DNA from 3 places in the Thermoanaerobacter sp. YS13 genome. Region 1 is predicted to be linked to each of the others. Evidence: riboswitches for the same ligand, from Rfam matches in the RefSeq annotation. Region 1 holds a riboswitch; each other region holds the start of a gene.

The links. A riboswitch is a leader RNA that binds a small molecule or an ion and turns the genes downstream of it on or off. The one in region 1 is predicted to bind S-adenosylmethionine.
Region 2: another riboswitch for S-adenosylmethionine. It lies ahead of THYS13_RS07080 (homoserine dehydrogenase); the one in region 1 lies ahead of THYS13_RS05140 (methylenetetrahydrofolate reductase).
Region 3: another riboswitch for S-adenosylmethionine. It lies ahead of metK (methionine adenosyltransferase); the one in region 1 lies ahead of THYS13_RS05140 (methylenetetrahydrofolate reductase).

Annotation. Positions count from the first base shown of each region.
Region 1 is NZ_JOOI01000001.1:987,660-994,374, reverse strand. Features, by position in the region: gene THYS13_RS05150 (glucose-6-phosphate isomerase) at 1-764, shown strand, start outside; gene glgP (alpha-glucan family phosphorylase) at 810-2,435, opposite strand; SAM riboswitch class I at 2,745-2,849, shown strand; gene THYS13_RS05140 (methylenetetrahydrofolate reductase) at 2,913-3,824, shown strand; gene THYS13_RS05135 (homocysteine S-methyltransferase family protein) at 3,838-6,261, shown strand; gene THYS13_RS05130 (YbaK/EbsC family protein) at 6,230-6,715, shown strand, end outside.
Region 2 is NZ_JOOI01000001.1:1,397,963-1,404,677, reverse strand. Features, by position in the region: gene THYS13_RS07100 (Na+/H+ antiporter NhaC family protein) at 1-1,114, opposite strand, end outside; gene THYS13_RS07095 (universal stress protein) at 1,145-2,284, opposite strand; gene rd (rubredoxin) at 2,401-2,559, opposite strand; gene thiC (phosphomethylpyrimidine synthase ThiC) at 2,636-3,934, opposite strand; TPP riboswitch at 3,980-4,087, opposite strand; SAM riboswitch class I at 4,275-4,385, shown strand; gene THYS13_RS07080 (homoserine dehydrogenase) at 4,453-5,736, shown strand; gene THYS13_RS07075 (homocysteine synthase) at 5,764-6,715, shown strand, end outside.
Region 3 is NZ_JOOI01000003.1:118,858-125,572, forward strand. Features, by position in the region: gene THYS13_RS12745 (Gmad2 immunoglobulin-like domain-containing protein) at 1-1,274, shown strand, start outside; gene yyaC (spore protease YyaC) at 1,277-1,786, opposite strand; gene THYS13_RS12755 (hypothetical protein) at 1,882-2,499, shown strand; tRNA gene THYS13_RS12760 (tRNA-Pro) at 2,869-2,944, shown strand; tRNA gene THYS13_RS12765 (tRNA-Val) at 2,949-3,024, shown strand; tRNA gene THYS13_RS12770 (tRNA-Tyr) at 3,046-3,131, shown strand; gene THYS13_RS12775 (rubrerythrin family protein) at 3,268-3,771, shown strand; SAM riboswitch class I at 4,245-4,349, shown strand; gene metK (methionine adenosyltransferase) at 4,411-5,598, shown strand; gene THYS13_RS12785 (ATP-dependent RecD-like DNA helicase) at 5,797-6,715, shown strand, end outside.

The DNA.
Region 1 (6,715 bases):
CATTTGTAATTCCTGATGATGTTGGAGGAAGATACTCAGTTTTGACAGCAGTAGGCCTTTTGCCAATAGCAGTGGCAGGCATTAGTATAGACGAGATGATGCAGGGTGCTTACGATGCTTCAATGGTTTATACCAAAAATGACCTTAGTGAAAATATAAGCATGCAGTATGCAATTTTGAGAAATATTTTGTACAGAAAGGGCAAAGCTATAGAAATACTTGTAAATTATGAACCGAAACTTCACTATTTTTCCGAATGGTGGAAACAGCTTTTTGGAGAAAGTGAAGGTAAAGACAATAAGGGAATTTATCCTGCTTCAGTAGATTTTACGACAGATTTACATTCAATGGGGCAGTTTATACAAGAGGGAAGCAGAAATATTTTTGAAACAGTTTTAAATGTTGAAAAACCTGTTAAAGATATAGTTATAAATAAAGACAAAGACAATATAGATGGGCTTAACTTTTTAGCAGGAAAAACTATAGATTTTGTCAATAAAAAGGCTTTTGAAGGAACATTATTGGCTCATACAGATGGAAATGTTCCCAACTTCGTGGTAAATATTCCGGAAATATCACCTTATTACTTTGGTAATTTGGTATATTTCTTTGAAGTGGCTTGTGGTATAAGTGGATATATAAATGGGGTCAATCCATTTGACCAGCCAGGAGTAGAGGCTTACAAGAAAAATATGTTTGCACTTTTAGGAAAACCAGGATATGAAAAAGAAAAAGAATTGTTAGAAAAAAGATTGGGAAAATAAATTAAAGGCCGGGCAATTGCGCGGCCTTTTTAAATAGGGGTTGACTTATTTTTTTGTGTACATTAAATTGTAGTATTCTTTTAACATTCTATTAGCTGAGAAAGCTTCATAAGTCGTCCTTATACTTTCTCTCATCATATTTTCCCATTTCGCTTTATCGTTGTAGTAGGTTGGAACTACTTTATTTAAAAGAACGTTATAAAGTGCTTCAAGGTCGTGTTTGTCTAATTCTTCTATGTTGTCAGACTCAAAACCATCCCCAAATTGCCAGCCATTTACTCCGTCTATACAAGCTTCTGGCCACCATCCATCTAAAATACTTAAATTTAGCACTCCGTTCATGGCGGCTTTCATGCCGGAGGTACCACTGGCCTCTAATGGTCTTCTTGGATTGTTTAACCACACATCAGCGCCTCGAGTAAGCATTTTTCCTATTGTCATGTCGTAATCTTCTAGGAATACTACGCTTTCAGGATATTTCTTTGTCATATCTATTAATTTTGCGACAATTTTTTTACCCACGTCATCTAATGGATGACCTTTTCCTGAAAAAACCATTTGAATTTTTTTAGACCTTAAATAATCACCTATGACTTCGTCATTGGTAAATATAAGGTCGCTTCTTTTGTAAGGAGCAGCTCTCCTTGAAAAACCTATCAAAAGCTTGTCAGTGTCTAATTTAACTCCTGTCCTTTGATATACAAAATCAATTAATTCTTGTTTTAAAATATTATGAGTTTGTAGGAGTCCTTCACCTTTGTTGTAGGCTTCTATTATTCTTTTATCTATCCAAGTGTTTCTGTCAATACCATTGGTTATGGAGATTATAGGTGCTTTGTTGTCAACATGTTGCCACATTTTGTTTGCAGTTTGTCCGTGAAGTTTTGAGACACCGTTTGCAATGCGAGAAAGTCTCAAACCTGCGACTGTCATATTAAAAGGAACGCCACCAATTTGGGCCATTTGCTCAATTGAAAGGCCATTGTTTGCGCCCATGTACATGAGAAGTTCTAAATCGTGAGATTCGTTTCCTTCTTTAACAGGGGTATGGGTTGTAAATACTACTTCTTCTCTTGTAGCTTTCCACGCCTCTTCAAAACTCATATTTTGATTTTCCATTTTCTCTCTTATAAGCTCAATGGCTGCTAATACTGCATGCCCTTCGTTAAAATGATAAACATCTACATCAATTCCCAAAGCTCTTAAAGCTCTTACTCCGCCAATGCCTAACACCATTTCCTGTGCGACTCTTTCTTCACCAAACCATCCATAAAGCTGACCTGTTATCCATCTATCTCCATTTTCTGGTATATCTGTGTCAAGCAAATACAAAGGTGCATTGTCAAAGCTGTCTACCAACCATACTTTGCAGTATACATCTTTGTTTCTTATTTTTACTTTTACCTTTACTCCTGTATCCTTTAAAAAGTTGTACTTGCGTGTGTAATTGCGATAGGCATCATAGGGATAACCATCTTCTCCAATATGTTGTTCTGTGTAGCCTTGTTTCCACAGTATACCTATTCCTACTAAAGGCATACCTAATTCTTTTGCAGCTTTTAGATGGTCTCCTGCTAAAATGCCAAGACCACCTGCGTATAGTTTGAAATCTGACTGTAAGCCGTATTCCATGCAGAAATAGGCTACTCTTGGCAATTTTTCATTACTCATATTAAACCTCCTCATTTTTCAAGTGTTAAGTATATTATAATATTAAAAAAATCATTATGCAAGTGGTTGCACAAGTATTAAAAATAAATAAAAATAAGAGATGAGAACATGAAAAACATTCCTTTCTCGAAAATTTGTATTCTTTACAATTATAGTATAGCAAATAACATAAAAAATTTACAGATTTATTTTAAAAAAGTTAAAAGCCTGCAAAATCTTTAGAGAGGGACAAAAAAATTTCTATTGACATAGGAGTTAATCCATAGTATCATATAGCTTAAATAGTTTAACAATTTAATACTTTAAAATCTCTTATCGAGAGTGGTGGAGGGACTGGCCCGATGAAACCCGGCAACCGGCATTTTATATGCGTCTTGGTGCCAATTCCAGCAGCGTTTCGCTGAAAGATGAGAGAGTATTAGTGTCTCTTCTTTTGGCGAAGAGACTTTTTTATTTTTAAAAATGGAGGCGATATAGATGTTGAAAAATGAAAATTTGTGTACTAAACTTAAGAAAAGGAAGTTTGTTGTGACAGCAGAAATTTCTACGCCAAAAGGAGTAGATATAACGAAAACTATTGAAGAAGCGAGAAAATTAAAAGGCATTGTAGATGCCTTAAATATAACGGACTGTCCTATGGCGAATATGCGAATGAGTCCCATAGCAGTAGCTCACCTCTTGCAAGATCATTTAAACATTGAAACTATTTTTCATTTGACCTGTAGAGACAGAAATTTAATTGGGCTTCAGTCTGAACTCCTTGGAGCTTATGCATTAGGGGTAAGAAATATATTAGCTTTGACAGGAGACGACCCCTCCCATGGTGACACTCCTCAAGCCAAGGGGGTATACGATGTAGATTCTATTGGGCTTTTAAAGATTATCAGTGCCTTTAATAGAGGTTATGATTACAATGGCAATAAATTAGATTCACCAACAGAATTTTGTGCAGGTACTACTGCAAATCCAAGTGATTTAAGAGAAGAGGCCATAGAAAAGCTTAAAGTTAAGATAGAAGCAGGGGCAGAGTTTATTCAAACACAGCCAGTTTATGATGAAGATATTTTATTTAAGTTTATTGAAAAGATTAAAAATTTCAATGTACCACTTTTGGTAGGCATATTGCCTCTTAAAAGCTTTAAGATGGCAGTCAATTTAAATGAAAAAGTGCCAGGTATAGATATTCCAGAAAAAGTTTTAGAAAGGCTAAAGGATGGAGGAAGAGAAGAAGGGATAAACATAGCTGTAGAGTTTATAAAACGGATACGCAGTGAAGTTGGGGGAATTCACATTATGCCTTTAGGAAGTACAGATGCTGTGTTGGAAATAATTTCAAGAGTTGATGATTTGGCCTGTGATTTTAAAGAAAATAAAGTACAAATGAATTAAATGGAGGTAAAAAATGTTAGACATTTTTAAAGAACTTTCAAATAGAGTGATTGTTTTTGATGGAGCAATGGGAACACAACTTCAAGAGAGGGGTTTAAAAACGGGAGAGTGTCCCGAATATATGAATATAACTCATCCAGAAGTAGTATTTGATATCCACAGGTCCTATATAGAAGCAGGAGCGGATGTAATTGAAACAAATACATTTGGGGCTAATAGGATAAAATTAGCAAAATATGGACTAGAAAATGAGGTTTTCAATATTGTCACTCAAGCAGTCAAAATAGCTAAAGAAGCTGCAAAAGATAAACCCGTTGCACTTTCTATAGGACCTATTGGCGAGCTTTTGACCCCCTATGGAGACATGACTTTTGATGAGGCTTATGATGTTTTTAAAGAAGTAGTTATAGCTGCAGAAAGTGCAGGAGCAGATATTGTTTTAATTGAAACAATGTCAGATATGCTGGAGGCAAAAGCTGCCATTCTTGCTGCTAAAGAGAATTCAAACATGAAAGTTATATGTACAATGACTTTTCAAGAAGATGGAAGGACTCTCATGGGGTCAGACCCTATAACTGTAGTAGTTAGTTTACAAGGGTTAGGATTAGATGCCATTGGCGTTAACTGCTCGACAGGTCCCGATAAAATGGTAAGTGTAGTGGAAAAAATGTCTCAAGTTTCTCGCATACCTATTATTGCACAACCTAATGCAGGTATGCCTGTGATTAGAGACGGCAAAACAGTTTATGACTTAAAACCAGAAGAATTTGCTAGTTTCTTTCCTTCTCTTGTTGAAAAAGGTGCTTCTATAGTTGGGGGGTGCTGCGGTACTACTCCACAATATATAAAACTTGTTAAAGAGGCTGTAAAAGATTTAAAGCCAAAAGTCAAAGTAAACAAATTTACAGCTGTAGCTTCTAATACAAAAACAGTTTTCATAGGTGAAAATTATCCTTTAAGAGTTATAGGGGAGCGTATTAATCCAACTGGGAAGAAGAAGTTGAGTGAAGCTTTTTTGGCCGGGGATGTAGGTTTAGCAGTAGAGGAAGCTATAAAACAGCAAAAATGTGGAGCAGAAATATTAGATGTAAATGTAGGGGTACCAGGAATAGATGAGGAGCAATTACTTCCCAAGGTAGTTTCTGAAATACAAAATGTAGTAGACCTTCCTCTTCAAATAGATAGCACTAATATTAAAGCGGTAGAAAAAACTATAAGAATTTTAAGAGGTAGACCCATAATCAACTCCGTAAGTGCAAAAGAGGAAAGTTTAAAAGAAGTGCTTCCTATTGTCAAAAAATACGGAGCTTGTGTTGTAGGACTTACTGTAGGAGATAAAGGGCTTCCCAAAGATAGGCATGAAAGAATTGAAAATGCGAAAAAAATTATAAAAAAAGCGGAAGAGTATGGCATACCCAAAGAGGACATATTGATAGATTGTATTGTGCTTACGGTTTCTTCTGAGCAGGAGGCTGCAATTGAGACTTTAGAAGCGGTAAAACTGGCTAAAGAAGAGTTAGGAGTAAATACTGTTGTCGGACTTAGCAATGTTTCCTTTGGTTTGCCTGAAAGAAGGCTGATAAACTCTACTTTTTTGGCAATGGCAGCCTCTTATGGGCTTACTACTGCTATTATAAATCCCTGCGATGAAGCCATGATGGACACTTTGAGGGCTTCAATGGTTTTACTAAATAAAGATAAAGGCAGTGTAAATTATCTGAATATATATGGGAAAAAGCAAAAAGAGGAGGTCAAAGAAAAAGAACAGCCAAAAATTCAGGAAGAAGATTTAAAGTCAAAGTTATATATACAAATTTTAGAAGGTAAAAAATCAGGAGTAGAAGATATAGTAAAAAACATTTTAGAGGAAGAAGTTCAACCTCTTTCTATAGTTGATAACATAATAATTCCTGCCTTAAAAGAAGTGGGAGATAGATATGAAAAAGGCATATATTTTTTGCCACAACTTTTAAGCTCTGCAGAAGTGGTGCAAACCGCTTTTAAGATAATAAAAGAAAAGCTTCCAAAGGATTCGGTATCTAAAGGCAAAATAATACTTGCAACTGTTGAAGGAGACGTACATGATATAGGAAAAAATATAGTAAAAGTTTTGCTTGAAAACTATGGATATGATGTAATTGACTTAGGAAAGGATGTAAAAGGAGAAGTGATATTAGAAGAAATAAGACGGAGTGGGGCACCATTAGTAGGTTTAAGTGCTTTAATGACAACTACTTTATTTAACATGGAAAAAATTATCAAACTGCTTAAAGCAGATACTGATGTGAAAATAATGGTAGGCGGGGCTGTTTTGACTGAGGAATATGCTTATAAGATTGGCGCAGATTATTACGGAAAAACAGCTCAGGATGCAGTTAAAATCGCTGATAAATTTTTCCTAAAAAATGCTCTTTTATGTAAAACTTGTGGTATTTAAAGGTGGTGTTGAAGTGTCAGTAGAAGCGGTGAAAGAGTTTTTTAAAGAGAAGGGATATGATATTAAAATAAAAATTTTTGAGGATACAAGCACTGTGGAAAAAGCAGCAGAGTCTATAGGTGTAACTCCTGGAGAAATAGCGAAGTCTATGCTTTTTAGATTAAAGGATAAATATATTATGGTTATAACAGCAGGAGATAAAAAAATAGACAATAGAAAATTTAAAGAGACTTTTAAGACAAAAGCAAAAATGGCATCCCCAGAAGAGGTGTTAGAAGTTACAGGACATCCTGTTGGGGGTGTTTGTCCTTATGGATTGAAAAATCCGGTTAAAGTATATTATGATGTGTCTTTAAAAAATTATGATGTAGTATATCCTGCTGCTGGCGACGTAAACGCTGCTGTTACCATAAAAGTTAAGGACCTTGATAAAATAGTAGAAGGAAAATGGGTA
Region 2 (6,715 bases), 410 kb from region 1:
GCATTATGCGAGAAGGTAAAATTACAGAAAGAGCTTGATTACAAGTTATTACTGCCATTAAAGTGCTTAATAACATTGTGACCAAATAGGCAATTTTAGGGTTTTTTATTTTTTGGGCTTTTCTAAAAACTGCTTTTATAATTCCTGTTCCTTCTAATATTCCAGAAAGAGCGGTAGCAAAGGTTACTACTCCTATCATTGGGAAGATGGAAATCATACCTCCTCCTGAAAAGATTGATTTAAATTCTGGAATATTAGATATATTTCCGAACATAATGACTTTTAAAGAATCTATAGGGTTATAACCATTTAGTAAAGAGACAAAGTAGGAGAGAAGGACAGCAATTGAAAGATTTATCTTTGTAGAAATCCTGAAAAAAGCCAAAGTTATAATCATTATAGGAGCTAAAAACAAGAAAAAGTTTATTTTATAATTTTTCAAAATTATAGCTGCAAGATTGCCAAAAGTGTACGGCGAAGAAATATTAATGTGAAGACTTAAAAGATAGTATAATAAACTAGTTAATACAAAAGTAGGAATCGCAGTTTTAAAGAGAGATTTAAGTACATTGTATTGTTCAATTTCTGCCATATCTGACAGAAGAATAACATTTCCTGCAAGGGGAGAAGTCCTATCTCCTATAAAAGAACCGGATATTACTGCACCAGCAACTATTGGAAGAGAATAGCCAAAGCCATGGGCTAGTCCCATTATTACTATTCCAATAGTACTAGCGGTTCCTACAGCTGTACCTAAAATCATTGAGATAATAGAGGTTGTGATAAAAGAGACCAACAAAAAAGCTTGTGGTTTTAAAAAGTGGGAGGCGTAGTAAATAAGAGCAGGAAGGGTTCCATTTTGTTTCCACAAGGCAACGAGGGCTCCTATCAAAAGGAGTATAATCATCACATTTATACCTTTTTTAATTCCTTTAATTGACATATTGATAAGTTCTTGAGGCAAAAAACCGTTTATCAAAACAATAGCAAAGGTTATTATATAGCTTATAAAAAGCGGTATATAGGGAGGTTGGTTAAACACTAATACCATTGTCATAGTTATGGCTAAAATTAACAAAAAAGTTATGAGTGAGATTCTAAATTTGTTTTCCATTTTTCATTGCTCCTTTTAGTAATGAAGAAGTTATTTATAAGGTATTACGTGAATTTCTATATTTTTTGCTTTTTTAATTAACTTTATAACCGTAGAACCTCTAAAAAAGGTTTGTAGTCTTGACCTTTGAGAATGCCCTATTATTATTTGTGTAATGTGCATTTGCTTTGCAAATTTTAAAAGTTCATCAGACACGCTTTTTCCTGTCAATGTGTAGACTTCTGCCCCTAATTGTTTTGCTAACATGAAATGGCTTTCTAAAACTTCTTTATCTTTTTCAGTAAGTTTAGGTGCAAGAAAATGTGTACAGTTTACATATACTACTACCCAATCACATTTGAATCTTCTTGCTCTCCTTGCACCCCTTCTTATAAGCTTTTTAGATAGTGGGTTTGGTGTTATGCACACCATTATTTTTTCATTTGTTTCCCATGTATCAGTTATTCCATGCTCTTTCATATATTCTTCTAATTCTATATCTACTTCTTCGGCGGTAAGTCTTAGCATTAACTCCCTTAAAGCATTTAAATTTCCTTTTCTAAAAAAGTTAGAGAGACATTCATCGACTTTACTTACTGGATAAATATCTCCTCTTTTTAATCGATTAAGCAAAGCATCAGGAGTCAAATCTACAGCAACAATTTCATCTGCGTTATCGACTATGCTGTCAGGGATTGTTTCTCTTACAGCAACACCTGTGATTTGTTGAATAACGTCATTTAAACTTTCTAAATGTTGGATGTTAAGTGTTGTAATTACATTTATCCCATGACTTAAAATTTCTTCTACATCTTCATATCTTTTTTTGTGTTTAGAGCCAGGTGCATTTGTATGTGCTAATTCATCTATCAAAACTACTTCTGGTTTACGAGCAATTATGGCGTCGGTATCCATTTCTTCTAATATCATGCCGTGGTATTCAATTTTTTTCCGAGGGATTATTTCTAAATTTCCTATTTGGGCTTCTGTCTCTTTTCTTCCATGAGTTTCCACATAACCTATTACTACATCTTGACCTCTTTTAAGACGCCTGTTGCCTTCATTGAGCATTGCATAAGTTTTTCCAACACCAGGAGCATATCCTAAAAATATTTTTAATTTTCCTCGCTGTTGTTTTTTTATAATTTCTAAAGCTTCTTCAGGAGTTAACCTCCTAAAACCTTCACTCATTAAATTTACGCGCCCTCCACAGTTTAATTATATTTTTGTTTGAGTATAGTGATTTCATACAACTATAATAATATGAATCTTATTAAAAATCAATAAAAAAGAGAGCAATCGCTCTCTCATATTTTTTCAAACATATCTTTTCCTACCCCGCAGTCAGGACAAACCCAATCGTCAGGCAATTCTTCAAAAGGAGTTCCTGGTTCAATTCCTTGTGATGGGTCTCCTTCTTCTGGATCATAGATGTACCCACATACTGTGCATTGCCACTTTTCCATAAAAAATACCCCCTTGATATTTTCCTTTATTATAACAGAAATTAGTAAAGAAAATCAAGGGGAAGGCAAAAGGATATTAACAGGTCATAGCCGAAGTTCCAAGATACTCACTGACAATTTTCATAGCGCAGAATTTTCCACACATACTGCAAGTTTTGACTGTAGATATGTTTTTATTGACGCGATATTTAAAAGCTTTATCAGGGTCTATAGAAAGCTTTATTTGCTCATCCCAGTTTAAGGCTTTTCTGGCTTTAGCCATAGTTAAATCTTTTTCTTTAGCACCTTTTACGCCTTTTGCGATATCTGCGGCATGGGCAGCTATTTTTGCTGCAATAACGCCTTCTTTGACATCTTCTTTGTCTGGAAGTCCGAGATGTTCAGCGGGTGTAACATAGCAAAGGAAATCAGCACCAGAAGCTGCTGCAATTGCTCCTCCGATTGCAGAAGTTATGTGGTCATAGCCAGGAGCTATATCAGTCACAATAGGGCCAAGCACATAAAAAGGAGCGTTGTGACAAAGTTGTTTTTGAAGTTTTACATTTGCTTCAATTTGGTCAATTGGCACATGCCCGGGTCCTTCTACCATAACTTGAACTCCTGCCTCTCGAGATTTCTTTACCAATTCGCCAAGGATTATAAGTTCTTGAATTTGTGCTGCGTCTGTAGCATCTTCCAGACAACCTGGACGCAGTCCATCTCCTAAGCTTAGAGTTATGTCATATCTTTTAGCAATATCAAGGAGCCTATCAAAATGTTTATACAAAGGATTTTCTTTGTCGTTATGGAGCATCCAAGCAATTGTAAAGGAGCCACCGCGGCTTACTATATCCATTACTCGGCCGTTGTCTTTAAGCTTTTTCAATGATTCAGATGTTAGACCACAGTGGACTGTAATAAAATCAACTCCGTCTTTTGCTTGTTCTTCTATAACTTCAAAAATGAATTCTTCAGGCATAGCTACGATGCTACCGTATTTGGATATAGATTCTACAGCTGCTTGATACATGGGGACAGTGCCTACAGGGACAGAGGAATTTTCAAGTATTTTTCTACGAGATTGCTTAATGTCGCCCCCTGTGCTTAAATCCATTACCGCATCTGCTCCAGCTTTTACAGCAACATTTAATTTTTCAATTTCTTTGTCAACTTCAGGGTATGCATCAGATGTTCCAATGTTAGCATTTACTTTTGTCATTAAACCCCTTCCTATGCCTTTGGGAATGAGGTTTTTGTGGTTGATGTTTGATGGTATTACTATTTCTCCTTTTTTAACTCCTTCTAAAATAAATTCTTCGTCTACTCCTTCATACTCTGCGACTATTTTCATTTCTTTTGTAACAATGCCTGAAAGGGCGTATTCCAATTGTGTCATAATAAAAACCTCCTTAAAAAATAAATAAACCATGGGGATTATAGCCATGGTGGATGACCACATCCCTACGCAGGTACTAACCTAACAGGTTCAATGGGTTAAAAGGCAACACCTTTTTCTCAGCCGGTTACGCCGGCACCCCATGTGGCAAATATTAAATTTTTATAATCGATAATGTATAATATTTTACAATATTATTATACCACTAAAAAAATTTGGTGTATATTAAAATTTAGAAAAAATTTAAGAAAGAGTACAAAAAAAGTTCTTGACTTTACAGTTTCAAAGTGATAACATAGATTACAACATGTAAAATTGAATATAAATATTACACACAAACCTCTTATCAAGAGTGGTGGAGGGACTGGCCCGATGAAACCCGGCAACCGGCATTTATATGCGTCTGGTGCCAAATCCTGCAGGTTAGGGTGTCTAACCTGAGAGATGAGAGGAGTGGCGGATTATTAGGCCCTCTTCTCATTGAGAAGAGGGCCTAAAAATTTATTTGGAGGTGTGACATGAAAATAAAAATCGGATTATTAGGACTTGGTACAGTAGGAACAGGAGTATATAAATTGATAACTTCAAGAGGAGGTCATATAAGGGAGAGCACAGGGGTTTATCCTGAGATAAAGAAGATACTGGTGAAAAATCTCAATAAGCCAAGGAAAGTGAAAGTAGAGGGACTACTTACCCAAAATGCTGAAGAAATTTTGAAAGATAAAGAGATAAAAATAATCATTGAAGCAATAGGAGGCATTTCTCCAGCTTACGAATATGTGAAGGAAGCTTTGTCTTCAGGGAAGCATGTAATCACTGCAAATAAAGAATTGATAGCTAAGCATGGAGAAGAATTAAATGAAATAGCAGAAAAGAATAAAGTATTTCTAAAATGTGAGGCAAGTGTAGGTGGAGCTATACCTATACTGCATCAAATTGATAGATTAAAAATCACAGATGAAATAGATTTTGTAGGCGGTATAATAAATGGCACTACTAATTATATTCTCACCAAAATGACTACTGAAGGCAGAAGTTATAAAGAAGCACTTAAAGAAGCCCAGCAATTAGGATATGCAGAAGCAAATCCCGATTATGACGTAAAAGGCTTTGATGCCCTTTATAAACTTGCTATATTAATGAGGAAAGTGTTCAATATAAACGTGCCAGTAAATTCTATAACCAGAAAAGGAATAGACGAAATCACGACTCAAGATTTAAATTACATCAATAAGTGGGGATATAAAATAAAATTATTTGCCTGGGGCAAAAAAGTCAAAGATGGCATCTTTGCAGGAGTGGAACCAGTTTTAGTCGAAGAAAATAATATTTTGTCAAGGATAAACGACGTAAATAATGCTATCATACTTAGAGGGGATAGTTTTGGTGAATATGTTTTTGTAGGAAAAGGTGCTGGAGAACTTCCTACAGGGGATGCTGTAGTGGCAGATTTAATTGATATATTGTTAAACTATAATATCAAAGATAATAAGAGGATAAACTTTCTTCCAATTCGTCAGGGAAGTTTTACAGATACTTTTTATATAAGGCTTGAAACTCATAAAGAAAATATTTTAGGTTTGAAAAAAGTTTTAAAGTTTTTAAAAGAACAAAAAGTATCAATTGTGGAATCTTCCTATGAAAACGGCACATTTACAGCTATTGTTAAAATGAAGAAAAGTGTTGAGACATTTACAGAAAAATTAGAAAAAATAACCGAGATAAAAGCTATTTTTAAAGTTTTGCAAGAGGATATAACAGAAGAAGTAAGTAAATTTGAGGATTTTGTAGAAGTGATTTAAAAAAATTTTGTGAAAGGAGTTAAAAGTATGTCTAAAAAATATGGTTTTTCAACTTTGGCAATTCATGAAGGGTGGGAGCCTGACCCAACTACGGGAGCTGTAGCCATTCCTATATATCAAACCTCTTCCTTTGCTTTTAAAAGTACTGAGCACGCTGCAGACCTCTTTGCCTTAAAAGAAGAAGGGTATATATATACTCGAATGATGAACCCCACAGTTGACGTTTTTGAAAAGAGAATAGCTGCATTAGAAGGTGGGGTAGGTGCCCTTGCTGTATCTTCAGGTCAAGCAGCTATAACGCTGGCAGTTACTAATATCGCAGGAGTAGGAGACGAGATTGTATCTTCTACCAATCTTTATGGAGGGACTTATAATCTTTTTGCGACTACTTTGAAAAAGTTTGGTATAAATTTCAAGTTTGTGGACCCCAGCAATCCTGAAAACTTTAAAAGTCAAATAACAGATAAGACAAAAGCTTTGTACATTGAGACTATTGGCAATCCAAAGATTGACGTGGCTGACATTGAAAAAATAGCAGAAATTGCCCACACTGCAGGAATTCCTCTCATTGTAGATAATACTTTTGCAACTCCTTACCTTGCACAGCCTATCGAGTTTGGGGCTGATATAGTGGTACATTCGGCGACTAAATTTATAGGGGGTCATGGGACTTCTATAGGCGGAGTTATAGTAGATTCTGGAAAATTTAATTGGGACAATGGAAAGTTTCCAGAACTTACAGAACCAGATCCAAGTTATCATGGTATAAGGTATGTAAAAGATGTAGGCGAAGCAGCTTATATTGTAAAAGCGAGGGTGCAACTTTTAAGGGATTTGGGTACTGCTTTGAGTCCATTTAATGCATTTTTATTCGCACAAGGATTAGAGACTCTATCTCTTAGGATGGGAAGGCACAGTCAAAATGCTTTAAAAGTTGCAGAGTTTTTAGCTTCTCATCCCTACGTTTCGTGGGTGAATT
Region 3 (6,715 bases), on a different contig from region 1:
GACTTATTTTAGAAAAAAGACTTATTTCTAAGGATTCAGATGTTTTAAAACAAGTTGTAACTGAAATGATTAAAGGGCCGGCAGATGAATACGCAAAACCGGTATTTCCTAATGGTACAAAGCTAATCTCTATAGAATTACAGGACGGAACTGCTTTTGTAAATTTATCCAAAGAATTTTTACAAGATAGTGAAGATGAAGAAATAGACAAATTAAGAGTTGCTGCATTGGTAAATTCGTTGACCGATATACCCGGAGTTGACAGTGTTCAAATACTAGTAGAAGGAAATAAAGTTGACGCGGTAGGAAAATACAAAATAGGTTTAGAACCTTTAAAAAGAATAGTCTTAATAGGAGAGGTATATAATAACCCAGATAGGATAAAGAAATTACAGGAAAGAGCAGATTTAGGAAAAGAAACATGGCGTTTTGATCCTATTCAACTTCTTAGAAAAGAAGGCGGAATAATAGGGATTGGAAGTGAAGATGATTTGACTTTAAAAGATGAAAACAATGGTGTAGCTTATGTAGAGGCGATACACGATAATAAAATGTATAACATAACATTGGTTCAGCCCCTTGGTAAAGGAAGTAACTATATTTGGGTTATAGACAATGTTAAAGCCAAGTTTACTCAAATACCTGAAGCAAACCCTCTTAAAGGAGAATCTTTTATATACGGTATAGTGAAGGATATCGATTATGAAAACAGGATTATAACAATTGAAAGAGAATACCAGGACTCTCAGGATGTAAGAAATCAAGTAGGGCCGGATATAAAGGTATTGCCTGATGCTATTATACATTTTCAAGCGAAAGTAGGTTATGATAGCCAAGGAGGATTTAAATATGCAGAAAGGGACATAAACTTTGCGGAAATAAAAATAGGAGATGAGTTGGGCATAATATTGAATAAAGATAAAGAAGCAAGGGCTATAATAGTTTCTGATAGAAGTAACATATCTTATGAACCAAATATAAAAGTAGTGTCCCCAGTCAGAAACAATGTTGTGACAAGTCCTTTTAAAGTAATAGGCAAAGCGAGAGTATTTGAGGGAAATGTAAATATAAGGCTTGTTGGCAGCGGTGGGAATGTCATAAGTGAGACTTTTGTACAAGCTACTGCTGCTGCTCCTTCTTGGGGAGATTTTGAAGCTATAATCTCTTATAAACCTTTAAAAGAGCCTCAAAACGGTATTCTTCAGGTCTTCTCTTTAAGCCCTAAAGATGGTTCTGTACAAAACCTCGTTTCTATTCCATTAAAACTTAAGTGAATTCAGTATTTCAAGGACAATTGGATGCTTTTGGTAATTACTTCGGCTATGTCAAATACAAATCCTAATCTTACTGAGTTTAGAGGAATTGAGTCATATACATCGACAATACCTACTATTGAAATATCTCCAACAGGAGGCAGCATTTTCCCCACACCTTTTCCAGGGTACAGTGGGGCTTTTTTTATTGAGATTTTTCCTATACTTTCTTTGTCTCCTAAAGAAGCATCTATGGCTATAATTTTACTGTTAGGATGCTTCTTTTTTATGTATTTCATATTCTCTTCTAGGTTCATAGCGTGGATTGGAGATTTCAAGGTGCCATAAACAAAGTAGGTTGGTGGAAGTGATTTTGATAACAGATTTCCCACGATAGGCCCTAAGGAATCACTTATAAATTTGTCTGTGCCAATACATAAAAAAATTGAATTAGGACTTAAATATGTACTTAAAAAATTTGATATAAAATAAATTGCATTTGAGTCGTCATATTTAAGCCTTAATTCATCCATCTACAAATAGCCTCCTTTACAAATAAGTTGAATTAAAATTTTTATGGCAAGCAATAATAAGAATATGCAATATTAATTGAAAGGAATGACTGATCTTGAAGAGGCTAGGATTATATTTAGTTTTGATTGTTGTGATTGCTCTTTTTACTACTATGTTTATGTTGAAGACAAAGTTTGAAGAACCTATTTATTTCTCTCAACAAAATTTGTGGGATAAAAATGAAATCCAGCTTACGAAAGAAAATGAGAGGGTTTGCGAAGAAGAGCAAAATGCCAGTTCAAGAGTAGATAAAGTAGATAAAGAAGAAAAAGAAATGGCAAAAAGAAATCAAAGAAGTGAAACCGCCAGAAAAGTAAGGATTTTCAAAGAGAAAATGTTAGAGGACCTGCTTAAACAAAAAAGCAGAGAAGTTTATGATTTGGAAAATAACAAAAAAACGCAAAAGGAAAATAGTGGCGATAACAACATAATAATTACTCCAGAAAAGATTTTACAAGTGCAAAATGAGATGGAACCTTCACAAAAAATTAAAGTAATGAATATTATCCTTAAATTAGGAGCAGAGGATATGAACGAAATTATGAAAATAGCTCAGAAGGGCTTGACACAAAAGGATAATGACAAAATAATGGAAATATTGAAAAATAAGCTTTCTTCTGAAGATGTTAGGTATCTTGTAGAAATAGCAAATGAATATTTTGCAAAAAAATAAACCCCTCCTTAAAATTAGAATTGCCTCCGCCATCCTGCCCCCACCCTTGGCCTTGCTAAGTTTTGTTGCCGCTTTGTCATAAGTCGCACCGATTGTAAAATATCCTATTTTCGAAAGTTTATTTAGCGTTTATTGGTTAACATTTATTATTTGCCGCGTAAATAAAGTTGAAACAGTAATCTTGTCAGCTTGAAGGGGAAATTAAAGAAATTATTTACTTATATTTTAAATTAATTAGTTTAAAATATGACGTATTCTTAAAAAATTTAAAGATTACAAGCGATAAATCAATAAAACGGCCATTTTTAAGCTTCTATGCCTATTGTGAAATTTCATTTTTTCTATTATAATTTATTTCGTCACTGATGTCGGGATGTAGCGCAGTTGGTAGCGCACGTGCTTTGGGAGCATGGGGGCGGGGGTTCAAGTCCCTCCATCCCGACCATTGTGGTCGTATAGCTCAGCTGGGAGAGCACCTGCCTTACAAGCAGGGGGTCATAGGTTCAAGTCCTATTGCGACCACCATTTTCAAAAATTAAATATTGTGGAGGGATACCCAAGTGGCCAAAGGGGGCAGACTGTAAATCTGTTGGCTGTCGCCTTCGATGGTTCGAATCCATCTCCCTCCACCATTGAAAAAAAGACCGGATGGTCTTTTTTATTTTTCTCCTTCAAATATCTTGACATGGTAAAAAAGTGTAGTATAATATTATTTGAAAAAGAAAATAATTATTTATTAATAAAAATTTAATTAAGGAGGAATCTTTTATGAGAGAAATGACAAGACATAACCTTAGTGAAGCCTATGCAGGAGAGAGCCAAGCTCACATGAGATATCAAATTTTTGCTGATGTAGCTGAAAAAGAAGGCAAACCTAATATTGCAAGGCTTTTCAGGGCTATTTCTTATGCTGAATTGGTACACGCTACAAATCACTACAAAACTCTTGGAGAAGTAGGAAATACAGTAGAAAATCTTGAAAAAGCTATAGAAGGGGAAACCTTTGAGGTAGAAGAGATGTATCCTGCTTATAATGCTGTTGCAGAACTTCAAGAGGAATCTGGAGCTAAAAAAAGCATACATTATGCTATTGAGGCTGAAAAAATACATGCAAAATTGTACACTGAAGCAAAAGAAGCAGCATTAAAAGGAGAAGATATAAAGATATCAAAAGTTTACATATGTCCTGTTTGCGGATATACCTCTGTTGATGTATTGCCAGAAAAATGTCCTGTATGTGGAGTTCCTGGAGAAAAATTTGTAGCATTTTAAATATAATTTTTTAAAGAAAAGAGGATGTTTTATCGTGCTCTCAGACTGTAGACAAACTTTCGTAAAGGAGATATTTTGCATAAGGAGTGACTTGTTACAAAGAGGCCCGGCACTCAAGTAAGAAAGTTTATAAAACAAAAATAGAAAAAACAAGCATGCTTACTTGAGTGCCGGGAAACTTAGCAAGACCGAGGGTGGAGGCAGGGCCGAAGCCATGGATGGCGAAGGCGGGCACCTTAAGGCATGGATGCCGCCTGACGGGGTACCCTGCCGGAACCTGAAGGTCGAGCTTTAGTTTTGTCGCTTTGGAACATCGGAGCGACGATGCAAAATATCTCCTTTGAATATTTTTTAACTTTGTCAACAAACTGAGAGCATGTTTTATCGTGCTATTTTGCTATTTTTTGATGCAAAAATATTTGACATAATAGATAAAGTGTGCTATAGTAATCATCAGAAAATTTAATAACATGCTCTTATCAAGAGAGGTGGAGGGAAAGAGCCCGATGAAACCCGGCAACCTGTCCTATAGGACAAGGTGCTAATTCTCTCAGAAGCATGCTTCTGAAAGATGAGGGTATGTGCCTCTTCTTTTGGAAGGGGTTTTATTTTGTTTTTAAGGAGGAATAGAGAGATAAAATGCGTAAACTGTTTACATCTGAATCTGTTACTGAGGGACATCCTGATAAAATCTGCGATCAGATTTCTGACGCAATATTAGATGAAATTTTGAAAAAAGATCCCTATGCCAGAGTTGCTTGTGAAACAGCTGTGACTACAGGTTTGGTCATGGTAATGGGAGAAATTACCACTCAGTGCTATGTAGATATACCAAAAGTAGTGAGAAAAGTAGTAGAAGAGATTGGCTACACAAGAGCAAAATACGGTTTTGATGCTGACACTTGTGCAGTTATCACTTCTATTGATGAGCAATCTCCTGATATTGCTCTCGGTGTGGACAAGGCATTAGAAGCTAAAAGAGGAGAACTTTCAGATTCGGAAATTGAGGCTATTGGGGCTGGAGACCAGGGTTTAATGTTTGGTTTTGCTTGCGATGAAACAGAAGAATTGATGCCTATGCCTATAATGATGGCTCACAAGCTTGCGAGGAGACTGGCTGAAGTTAGAAAGGACGGGACATTAAGCTATTTAAGACCAGACGGTAAAACACAAGTAACAGTAGAGTATGAAGATGATAAGCCTGTGAGGGTAGATTCTGTTGTAGTATCAGCTCAACATGCACCTGAGATTGACCATGATGCTATTGAAAGAGATATTATTGAACATGTAATAAAACCCATAATTCCTGAGAATATGATAGATGACAAAACAAAAATTTTTGTAAATCCAACGGGGAGATTTGTAATTGGTGGACCTCAAGGTGATAGCGGACTTACAGGAAGAAAAATTATTGTAGACACATATGGCGGATATGCAAGGCATGGGGGTGGAGCTTTTTCTGGTAAAGACCCGACGAAAGTGGATCGATCTGCAAGTTATGCTGCGAGATATGTGGCAAAAAATATTGTGGCAGCAGGACTTGCAAAAAAATGTGAAGTGCAATTGGCTTATGCAATAGGTGTTGCTACACCTCTTGAAATAGGTATCGATACTTTTGGTACAGGCAAGATACCAGATGAAAAGATTTCGGAAATTGTAAAACAAGTTTTCGATTTAAGACCTGCAGCTATAATTAGGGATTTAGATTTGAGAAGACCTATTTATAGACAAGTTGCAGCTTATGGCCACTTTGGAAGACACGACTTAGACCTCTCATGGGAGAAAACAGACAAAGTAGATATATTAAGAAAATTGGCAGAAATGTAAATTTGAAAGCCCGGGTAAACCCGGGCTTATGGCATTTTTATCTATCTTTTTTAATGCCATAGAATTTATGCTTTATAAACGCTTCGCTACCTTTAATTATACTACAAAAATTGAGAAAAAGAAATGAATTGGCTTTAATTTGCTTTAAATATAAGGTAAAATTAAATAAAGAAAAGAATTAAAACAGGAGAATCGGCTATGATTGACATAGAAGGTGTAGTTGAAGAAATAATTTTTAGAAATGAACAAAATGGTTATACAGTTTTAGAATTAAGTACTCAAGGTTTAGCAGTTACTGCTGTAGGTTATATGCCTTTTGTAAACATTGGGGAAAGAATCAAAATTGAAGGTGAATGGGTAGAACATCCTGATTACGGAGAGCAAATTAGGGTTTTAAATTATAAAACCTTGGCTCCTACCACTTTAGAGGGAATAGAAAAGTTTTTATCTTCTGGCTTAATTCCTGGAATAGGTCCTGTTACAGCAAGAAAAATTGTAAAAAAGTTTGGCGTTGATTCTTTGAATATAATTGAAACTGCACCAGAAAGATTAAAAGAAATAAAAGGTCTAAGCGATGAGAAGATAAAAAGAATTTGTGAAGCTTATGAAATGCAAAAGGGCATAAAAGAAGTGATGGTGTTTTTGCAGGGGTATGGTATTTCTACTGCAATGGCTATAAAGATTTATAAAGAGTACGGAAACAATGCGATTGAAATTATTAAGCAAAACCCTTACAGATTGGCTGATGATATATTTGGAATAGGATTTAAAACTGCAGACAAAATAGCAGAGAGCCTAGGAGTTGATCCTCATTCTTTATATCGCATATCTTCTGGTACTCGATATGTTTTGATGCAGTATGCGGCAAATGGCCATACTTATGTTCCAAAAGAATTGTTAAAAAAAGAAACAGCGAATTTATTAGAAGTGAACGAAGAAGAGGTGGAGGATTCTTTTGTACTTTTAATACAAAACAAAAAAATACATATTGAAATTTTTGAAGATGATACTGTAGGAATATACTATATACCTTACTATATGGCTGAATTACACACAGCAGAGAGATTGTTTAACATGACACTATTGGAAAATGAAGATTTAGGCATAGATATTCAAA